One region of the Microlunatus soli genome, then DNA from elsewhere that is predicted to be linked to it. Evidence: riboswitches for the same ligand, from Rfam matches in the RefSeq annotation. Region 1 holds a riboswitch; each other region holds the start of a gene.
The links. A riboswitch is a leader RNA that binds a small molecule or an ion and turns the genes downstream of it on or off. The one in region 1 is predicted to bind S-adenosylmethionine.

Region 1 (3,270 bases):
ACAGGGCAGCGACTTCGGCCGGTACGTCGGAGTCGACCGGGGTGATCGATCGACGGTCCACCACGGCGTGATCGGCGAAACCGGACACCCCGAGATGGTGGTACACCCCACTCCCGTTGCGCTGAAGTCGACGGCCCCCGGTGAGCAGTGAACCGACCGTGTTCGCCGCCGAACCGGGTCCGCACGGCAGCCGGCCGTCGGTCCGGCACTGTGTGCAGTCACCACAGCGGGGGAGGAAGGACATCACCACGCGCTGCCCGACCTCGAGATCGTCCACGCCCGGGCCGAGCTGGGCGATCAGACCCGCAGCCTCGTGACCGAGCAACATCGGGGTCGGCCGCGGCCGATTCCCGTCCACCACCGAGAGATCGGAATGGCAGAGTCCGGCCGCCTCGATGCTGACCAGGACCTCGCCCGGGCCGGGGGCCGCCAGGTCGAGCTCGGTGATCGAGATCGGTCGGCTGGTGGCATACGGGCGGGGCCGCCCGATCTCGTCCAGGACCGCTCCGGTGATCTTCATCATCGTCCCTCCCTGTTCCGTGCTGGCCGGCTGATCGATTCTCGGCGATCGGCGGCGTCGACAGACGTCAACATGGCACAGCATTCCGCATCAGATACCAGGATGCGGGCCGGGGTCACCGGACGAAGCAGCGGGGCGAGGGTTGTCAGCCCCGGCAGGGATCGGCGGCAGCGTCCAGGCTGTCCAGCCAGGCCGGCTTCGGTCGCGGGTCACCGACCGGCTGGTAGCGGCTGTCGACGAGTTCGTAGCGCCATTGCGGGCCGTCCTCGACCAGCGATTGCAGCGCCGACAGCAGCCGGTCGATGTCCTCCGAACCGCTGCCGACGCCGAAGCTGACGCGCAGTGCGCCACCGGTGAGACCGAGGCGAGCCGCAAGCGGGTGAGCGCAGAACGCGCCGTCCCGGACGCCGATGCCGTGCTCGGCCGACAGATAGGCCGCGACCAGACCGGCGTCATAGGAGTCGACGGTGAAGCCGACGACGCCGACCGCGTCGGTGCAGTCGTCCCAGATCGACAACAGCCGGACCTCTCGCAGTCCGGCCAGTCTGGACAGCAGCCGGGTCCGCAGCCGCCATTCGTGCCGTCGAAGATGATCATCGCCGATTTCGGCGATCGCCCGGCAGGCCGCGGCCACGGCGGCGGCACCGAGGACGTTGGGCGTGCCGCCCTCGTGGCGGGCGACGCCGTCGGCCCAGTCGGTGTGTTCGACAGTGACCTTGCGGACCGCGCCGCCTCCGGCCAGATAGGGCGGGGCCGATTCCAGCCAGTCCGCCCGGCCGATCAGCGCACCGGATCCGAAGGGGGCATACAACTTGTGGCCGGAGAACACCAGATAGTCGATGCCCGTGGCGGCGAGGTCGACCCGGCGATGGGGGACCAGCTGTGCTCCGTCGACCGCGAGTCGGGCACCGTGTCGGTGCGCGAGGTCGGCCAGCCGGGCCAACGGGAGTACTTCGCCGGTGACGTTGGAGGCACCGGTGATCGCGAGCAGGCCGGCGCCGGTCCGCTGCAGGGTCCGATCAAGATCATCGAGGGTCGTGGTCAGACTCCGCGACGCTTTCACGATCGTCGCGCCCAATCCCTGCCAGGGCAGCAGATTGGCGTGGTGTTCGATGTCCAGGCAGACCACCGGGGAACCGGCCGGGACCGCGCCGGCGAGCAGGTTGAGCGCGTCGGTGGTGTTCCGGGTGAAGATCGTCAGGTCGTCGTCGCGGGCACCGACGAAGTCGGCGACGGTGCGTCGGGACTGCTCATACAGCGCGGTGCTCACCGCGGAGGCGTAACCGGCTCCGCGATGGACCGATGCGTAGTAGGGCAGGATCCGTTGCTGGTCGGCCAGCACAGCATCCAGAGCCGGGGCGCTGGCGGCGTAGTCCAGGTTGGCGTAGCGAACCGACCGACCGTCGACCAGCGGGACCTCCAGATCGGCGCCGCTGACGCCGACCAGGGGACCGAATGCGTCCAGCCTTCCGGGTGCATCCGTACGACCGAACGTCCGCGACTGGTCGAGTCCGGCGCGTTCGGCTGCCGGCGGACAGGCGGCGTCGGCGTCGGCCGTCGTGCGGTCGGTGGTCGGGGCGGTGACGGTCATGATCAGGACTCCTCGGGTTGAGGGTCCACCCTGGTATGCACTGCGGACCCGCGCTTGCCGGGTCCCGGTCGGGCCCGGCCGTGTGTTTCACCCGGGGCACCCCACCGCGGAGGAGGGTTGCCGGTCAGCAAGCCGGGGCTTGACGCTGACACTCGTCACACGAACACCTCCATTGGACGGCAGCCCGTCGGTCATCCGCAAGCCGACAGCGACATCCGTCCGCATAGTGGACCAGGCGTCCTCATGATGGACGAAAGCCGTCGAGGGGCCGCGATCACGGCACGACGACGATTCGTTCGCCCGGCGCGACCGCCTCGGTCCAGGTCGTTGCGATGTCGCGGAGCGGCCGGGCGACCGGCCGGACGCTGATCCGGCCGCCGACGATGTGATCGATGAGTTCCGGCAGCTGCGCGGCGATGTCGGACCACGGCACGCCTCGCAGTCCGCTGCCCAGGAGATGCAGGTTGGCAGCGCGCAGGAATCCGGCGTTCAGCGGGAGCGTGTGGCCGGCCATCGAACCGACCTGGACCCAGCTCAGCTGTCGCGCCGGATCGGAGCGGTTGGTGACCAGGGCTTCCATGCTCTGTGCGGCCGGCTCGCCCCACAGATAATCCACGACCAGGTCGACGTCCCCGCCGACCTTGCCCAGCGGGTGGGCCCAGTCGCCGTCCGCGGTGATCCGGACCGTCTCATCGGCGTCGATCTCGGCCAGTGCGTCGGCGTTGCGGCCGATCGCGATCACCCGGCCGGCGCCGAGCAGTCTGGCCGCCTGGACGGCCGCTCGGCCCGAGGCTCCGGTCGCGCCGAGGATCGCGACGGTCTGCCCGGCCTGCAACTCGCCGCGGAGCTTGTAGACGATCCAGCTCGACATTCCGGGATTGACTGTCGCCGCAACGACGGTCGGGTCGGCGTCGGTGGGCAGCGGGACGGCGACCGAGGCGATCGCCGCCCGTTCGGCGAAGGTCCCGTACGGCGGTCGCAGGCCGCCGCAGTAGACCAGCGATCCGTCATCGCGGCGGGCGACGCCGTCGACGCCCGGAATCATCGGCAGCCGGTCCGGGCTGGCGTAATGCTGGCCGGACGCCTGAGCTCGGGTGATCTGGTGCAGGCCCGCGGCCAGCATCGTGACCGACTCTTCGCCGGCGGCGGGCTCGGGGTC
Region 2 (3,270 bases), 200 kb from region 1:
GCAACAGCAGGGTCATCGCCGAGACCGTGAACATCGCCGACCCGATCCCACCGGCAGCGCGCAAGATCAACAACTGCGGGTAGTCCTGAGCCAGCGCGACCAGCCCGCTGGAGATCGCCACGATGAACATCCCGACGCCGAGCACCACCCGCTCGCCGAGCATCGAGATCAGACGCGGACAGAACGGGCTGCAGATCAACCGCATCAGAGCGAAGGCCGAGACCACGGCCCCGACCTCGAAGTTTCCTACTCCGAACGATCGGGCGAAGACCGGCAGCACCGGCAGCACCACGCCGAAGCCGACCATGACGCAGAAGGCGATGACTCCGAGGACCAGGACTTCGCGTGGCATCCCGGAGACGGCGAACCTCTTCACAAGCGGTCAGCCTACGGGTCGGCTCGGCCACTTACCGCGCGGGCTTGAGCACAGGTTCGATCGGTCAACGACCCGTCCGCGGTGCGATCAAGCCCGCTACGCCGCGGGCGCGTTGCAGAATTCAGCAGCCGCCGGCGACGGCGGGGATGATCGAGATCTGCGCCCCGTCAGCGATCTCGGCGTCCAGCCCGCCGATGAAACGGACATCGTCGTCGCCGATGTAGACGTTGACGAAGCGGCGCAGCGCACCGGCATCGTCCAACACCCGGGCCTTGATGCCCGGGTGGTTGGACTCCAGATTGTCGATCAGCTCGGCCAGGTTGCCACCGTCGGCCGAGACCTCCTTCTCACCACCGGTGTAGTTGCGAAGGATGGTCGGGATCCGTACCGATGCACTCACTTGGCAGCCTTCCAGAAGTCTTCGAATGCGTCGTAACGCGGCGGGATGGTGGTCTTCGGTCCGACCTTGTCGGCAACCGCGTCCAGGGTCTTGAGTCCGTCGCCGGAGTTGATGATCACGGTCTCGGCGGACGGATCAAGATCACGGTCGTTGATCAACTTCGCCGTTACGCCGAGGGTGACACCGCCGGCGGTCTCACCGAAGATGCCCTCGTTGCGGGCCAGCCGCTGGATGTTCTCCACCACGGTTGCGTCGTCCACGTCGGTGATCTTGCCGCCGGTGCGGCGTACCACGTCCAGCACGTACGGCCCGTCGGCCGGGTTGCCGATGGCCAGCGACTTGGCGATGGTGTCCGGCTTGACCGGAGCAACGACATCCTGGCCGGCCTGGTAGGCCTGCACGATCGGCGAGCAACCGGTGGCCTGCGCACCGAAGATCTTGTACGGCTTCTCCTCGACCAGGCCGAGCTTGATCAACTCGGTGAAGCCCTTGTCGATCTTGGTCAGCTGGGAGCCGGACGCGACCGGGATGACGACCTGATCGGGCAGCCGCCAGCCGAGCTGCTCGGCGATCTCGAAGGCCAGCGTCTTGGAACCCTCGGCGTAGTAGGGCCGGACATTGACGTTGACGAACGCCCAGCCCTCTTCCTCGCCGGCGATCTCACTGGCCAGCTTGTTGACGTCGTCGTAGCTGCCCTCGATCGCGATCAGCGTGGTGTCATAGACCGCGGAGGCGAGGATCTTCTGCTGCTCCAGGTTGCTGGGCACCAGGACGACCGACTTGATGCCGGCCCGCGCGGCCGCGGCAGCGACAGCGTTGGCCAGGTTGCCGGTGGACGGACAGGCCAGCACCTGCAAGCCGAGCTCGCGGGCGGCGGACAGCGCGACGGCCACCACCCGGTCCTTGAAGGAATGCGTCGGGTTGCCGGAGTCGTCCTTCACCCAGAGCTGCTTCAGACCGAGGTCGTCGGCGAGGTTGCGGGCGTCGACCAGCCGGGTGAAGCCCGGGTCGGTGGAGCGGAAGGTCGCAATGTCGGCCGGGACCGGCAGCAGCGAGGCGTAGCGCCAGATGCTCTTCGGTCCGCGTTCGATCTGTTCACGGGTGATCTCGGGGTATTCGTAGCCCACCTCGAGCGGGCCGAAGCACTCCAGGCACGCATAGAACGGGCCGAGCGGGCTCTTCGCGCCGCAGGCGCGGCAGACGAGGTGGGTGGCGTTGCCGAATGCGCCGGGCCGACAACCCGCGGGGGCTTCGGTCTGGAGTGCTGTGGTCACAGCAGATACCGTCCTTCATCTCTCTCGGCCGGCTTTCGTACCGAGTCGGAGTTGGCACCGGTGCTGAGTTGTCAGCTGGTTGCCGGGGGGTCACTGGGCCGAATCCCTCGCCCCCTCTGGATGAGCTCTGCTCAGCGTACGGGTCGGCCACCGGTCCATACCTAATCGCATCCCATATTTCGGCCAAACTGACCACAATACGAGACGACCTGGTGGGCGGCGGTAGGGACGCGGGCCGGCCTACTCTTGCTGCATGGACGACGTGCGACCGATCGGCGGCGGGCGGTTGACCGCTCCGCAGCAGCTGCGGCGACTCGGCAATTGGGCCAATCTGTCCACGCCGGTGGGCCTGCTGATCGCGCGGATCGGGCGTGCCGATGTACAGCGTGGCCCGCGCGGGCTGGTGCTCGCCGACGGCTACCGGCTCGGCTTCCCGATCGCCGGGGCGTTCACCGTGGGCAACGTGGTGATCACCGCCCGGAGCTGGCCGGACCTGTTGGCCACCAGTCCCAACCTGCTCCGGCACGAGGAACGCCATTCCTGGCAGTACTTGGCCTGTCTCGGGCTGCCGTTCTTCGGTTTGTACGCCGCCGCGATGGGCTGGTCGTGGTTACGGACCGGCGATCTGGCCCGGGCCAACGTCTTCGAACGCGCCGCCGGACTGGCCGACGGCGGCTACCTCTGATCCGGTTCCCGGCTGGCAGACGCTCAGGACAAAGCGTTGCGGGCCATCGCCAGCCGGTCGGCTCGCCGTCCCGGCATGGTGTCCCAGTAGTAGCTGAACGCCCCGAGCGCGATACCGAGCGCCCAGGCACGGGCCCGCAGCCACTCGGGTTGGTCGATCCCGAGCCGCTGCCGGAACACCTCGCGGGCGGGGTCGTCCAGCACTTCCCAGGCGCCGTGCAGGTCGATGGTCGGATCGCCGATCGACAGCGAGCCGAAGTCCAGGACGGCGGTCAGCCGGCCATCGCGGAGCAGGAGGTTCTCCGCGACCAGATCGCCGTGATACCAACGGTCCGGGCCGAGCTCGGCCGCGCCCGGCAGCGTCAACGCCTCCTCCCACAACGCGAGCGCGGCGTCGAGGTCCAGATCCAGACCGTCGATCGATCGGCAGAGGTCGATGTTGCGTCGGGTGTCGGCATCGAATTCGACCAGTGGGCGGCCGCGATACCAGCGCAGGCTGTCGTCGGCGCGGGCCTGCTGCGGCACTTCCAGCGAAC
Region 3 (3,270 bases), 680 kb from region 1:
GAACTGCTCACTGTGGTGGCTGAACGGGCTGATCGCCCCGGGCCGGGTGAAATGATCAAGGTCGGCGACCACGGCATCGGCCTGCCAGCTGTCCCACAGCTCACGGGCGGTGCCGACGGAGTCCGCGGCCCGGACGTATCGGTCGGTGCGCGCCAGGTAGCCGCCGCGGCGGAAGTTCTCACCGGTGAAGGCGTCGGAGGAGGTCACGACGTTCCAGCCGGCACGGCCGTCGGACAGCAGGTCCAACGAGGCGAACTGCCGAGCCAACTCGTACGGCTCGTTGAAGGTGGCGTTGATCGTCCCGACCAGCCCGAGGTGCTCGGTCACCGCCGCCAGCGCCGCCAGCACCGGCAACGTGTCGGGCCGGCCGACGACATCAAGATCATGGATCTTGCCGTGCCGTTCGCGCAGCCGGAGGCCTTCGGCCAGGAAGAAGAAGTCGAACCTGCCCCGTTCCGCGCTCTGGGCGAGTTCGCGGAACGACCCGAACGCGATGTGACTGCCGGCCTGCGGGTCGGACCAGACGGTGTTGTGGTTGACGCCGGGAAAGTGTGCACCGAGCCGGACCTGCTTGGTCGGCCGCCCGGCTTGTCGATGGTCCTGCGATTGACTCATGATCAACTCCTCACGTACCGATTGACGGGTCTGGTCAGGCCGAAGCGTCCGCGAAGCGTCAGATCCCGATCGCCGGCTCGGAACAGGCCTCGTTCCTCCAGCTGAGGGACGACGGCGTCGGCGAACAGCTCCAACCCGCCCGGCAGTACCTCGAAGTTGATCAAGGCGCCGGCGAACCCGGCGGAGCCGATCCCGGCGAGCTCCTCGACGAGCGCTCCCGGCGTGCCCTCGAATCCGATCCCGCGGGCCGTCGGGCGCTGCGCCAGGCCGTGATCAAGAACCGCGCGCTGCTCCTTGACCTGATCGGCGGTGCCCGCCAGCAGGACCTGGTAGCCGACGAGCACCGGCAGCGGCTCGCTGCGGCCGGCCTCGAGTGCCGCCGCTCGGACCCCGTCGGCCAGGGTCCGGTCGGTTTCGAGATCACCGGCAGTGACGACGGCGACGTCGGCATGACGTCCGGCGTTGCTGGCCGCGGCCGCCGTCCGTACCACGAACACGGTCGGCGGCCGGCCCTGCGGCGGTCGCGGCGTGATCGACGGACCCTTGACCGAGAAGAACTCCCCGTCGAAGTCGACGTAGTGCAGTTTGTCCCGATCGATGAAGCGGCCGGTCGGCAGATCGCGGATCTCCGCGTCGTCCTCCCAGGAGTCGAACAGTCGCTGGACGACGTCGGCGACCTCGCCGGCCTCGGCGTCGGCCGTTTGGGGGTCGAGCAGCTCCCGTCGCCCGAAGTGCCGGTTCTGTTCCTCCGCGGTCGGGTCGGCGCTGCTGGCCGTGATCGGGGCCCAGCCGGCCCGCCCCTCACTGGTGTGGTCGAGGGTGGCCACCGCCTTGGAGATGTGGAACGGCTCGGCGTGGGTGACGGTGAATTCGGGCACCAGGCCGATGCCCCCGGTCACCGGCGCGAGTCGGCTGGCCAGCAATGCGGCGTCCAGCCGGCCACGGAAGTTGCGGTCGTCCTCGCTCTGCAACGCATAGCCGTCGGTGAAATAGGCGAAGTCGATCCCGGCCCGTTCGGCGACCCGGATCAGGTCGAGGTAGTAGCGCGCGCCGAAGGCACGGCGCGCCAGCTGCGGCCGAAGTCGCCACGCTCGGGGGTGGGTACCGAGCCCTTCGAGCGCGACACCGAGGTGCAGCGAGGTGGAGAGAGCCATCGGGCCGATCGTCCTTTCATGATCATCAGATTCTCTGTATTACCTACGGTTTAACTAGGATTTAGATCGACAGTTCACCGCGTCCTGGTCCTCTCGTCAGGGACCCCGATCTGATGGGCCCGCACTTGCCACTACCGCCCGGATGGGCCGTACAGCCATGTCTTCACCCGGGGCACCCCGCCGCGGAGGAGGGTTGCCGGTCAGCAAGCCGGGGCTTGGCGCTGACGCTCTTGACGAAGACAACGCTAACCCGCCGTCGCAGCAGCCCCGACCGGACGTCCGCGATGTGAACGCCGCTGTCTCGCTGTCACGAGACCGGAGCCCCCGACTCGAGATCACCTGGCCCGCAGACGGGCCGGCCCACGGGTCGTCGATGATCACCACGGCAATGCCCCACACACCGGGCCGGCCGGCGGGGGGCGCGGAATCGCTGCAGAGCAAGGAAAATCGAACACCCGTTGGTTATCCGGCAGAGGTCTCGCGGTGATCACCGTCAGGACACGAGCCTCGACAGCCACGGCACATCCAGGACACAACGCGGGAGTACGGCGCGTTGGCCCTGGAATCACGCGGCGGTCGCCCTACACTCGGCCATGGGTCGACCGCGCCGACCCGCCCTTCCCCTCGGCACCTTTTTGGAGCAGGCGTGACGATGACGAGTACGAGCGACCCGCTGGTCGGGCACGTACTCGACGGCCGCTACCAGGTCCTCGACCGGGTTGCCCGTGGCGGCATGGCGACCGTATACCGAGCCACCGACACCCGGCTCGGCCGGATGGTCGCGGTCAAGGTGATGCACGTCGGGCTCGGCGACGATGCCGACTTCGCGCGGAAGTTCGATCGCGAGGCCCGGTCCGCGGCCCGGTTGTCACACCCTCATGTGGTCTCGGTGTTCGACCAGGGGGACGACGCCGGACGCCCGTACATCGTGATGGAGCTGGTCGAGGGCCGAACCCTGCGCTCGGTGATCTCCCGGGAGTCGCCGCTGACTCCGATCCGCGCGCTGACCATGATCGAACCGGTGCTCAGCGCGCTGGCCGCCGCACACGAGGCGGGTCTGGTGCACCGCGACATCAAGCCGGAGAACGTGCTGATCTCCGAGCGCGGCGAGATCAAGGTCGGCGATTTCGGGCTGGCCCGCGCGGTCACGGCTCAGACGTCGACGGCCACCGCCGGACTGCTGATCGGCACGGTGTCCTACCTGCCACCGGAACTGGTCGTCTCCGGCAAGGCCGACGCGCGTTCCGATGTGTACAGCACCGGCGTCGTGCTGTTCGAGCTGCTCACCGGCCGCAAGCCGCACACCGGAGAGACCCCGATCCAGGTTGCCTACGCCCACGTCCACAACGATGTGCCGGCACCGTCGACCTTCCAGACCGCCGGGCCGATCCCGGACTACGTCGACGCCCTGATCGCGCGGGCGACGGCCCGCGATGCCGATGCTCGACCGCATGACGCCAAGATCCTGCTGGCCCAGGTCCGGCGGGTACGTTCCGCGCTG

Region 2: it holds a riboswitch for S-adenosylmethionine, as region 1 does, so the genes downstream of both, thrC (threonine synthase) here and BLU38_RS07820 (aminotransferase class V-fold PLP-dependent enzyme) in region 1, are expected to answer to the same signal.
Region 3: it holds a riboswitch for S-adenosylmethionine, as region 1 does, so the genes downstream of both, BLU38_RS04635 (LLM class flavin-dependent oxidoreductase) here and BLU38_RS07820 (aminotransferase class V-fold PLP-dependent enzyme) in region 1, are expected to answer to the same signal.

Annotation. Positions count from the first base shown of each region.
Region 1 is NZ_LT629772.1:1,669,861-1,673,130, reverse strand. Features, by position in the region: gene BLU38_RS07825 (alcohol dehydrogenase catalytic domain-containing protein) at 1-523, opposite strand, end outside; gene BLU38_RS07820 (aminotransferase class V-fold PLP-dependent enzyme) at 666-2,111, opposite strand; SAM riboswitch class IV at 2,157-2,271, opposite strand; gene BLU38_RS07815 (quinone oxidoreductase family protein) at 2,386-3,270, opposite strand, start outside.
Region 2 is NZ_LT629772.1:1,869,061-1,872,330, forward strand. Features, by position in the region: gene BLU38_RS08695 (MFS transporter) at 1-376, opposite strand, end outside; gene BLU38_RS08700 (MoaD/ThiS family protein) at 498-776, opposite strand; gene thrC (threonine synthase) at 773-2,050, opposite strand; SAM riboswitch class I at 2,063-2,177, opposite strand; gene BLU38_RS08710 (hypothetical protein) at 2,304-2,735, shown strand; gene BLU38_RS08715 (phosphotransferase) at 2,759-3,270, opposite strand, start outside.
Region 3 is NZ_LT629772.1:989,336-992,605, forward strand. Features, by position in the region: gene BLU38_RS04630 (NtaA/DmoA family FMN-dependent monooxygenase) at 1-615, opposite strand, end outside; gene BLU38_RS04635 (LLM class flavin-dependent oxidoreductase) at 618-1,769, opposite strand; SAM riboswitch class IV at 1,886-2,005, opposite strand; gene BLU38_RS04640 (Stk1 family PASTA domain-containing Ser/Thr kinase) at 2,422-3,270, shown strand, end outside.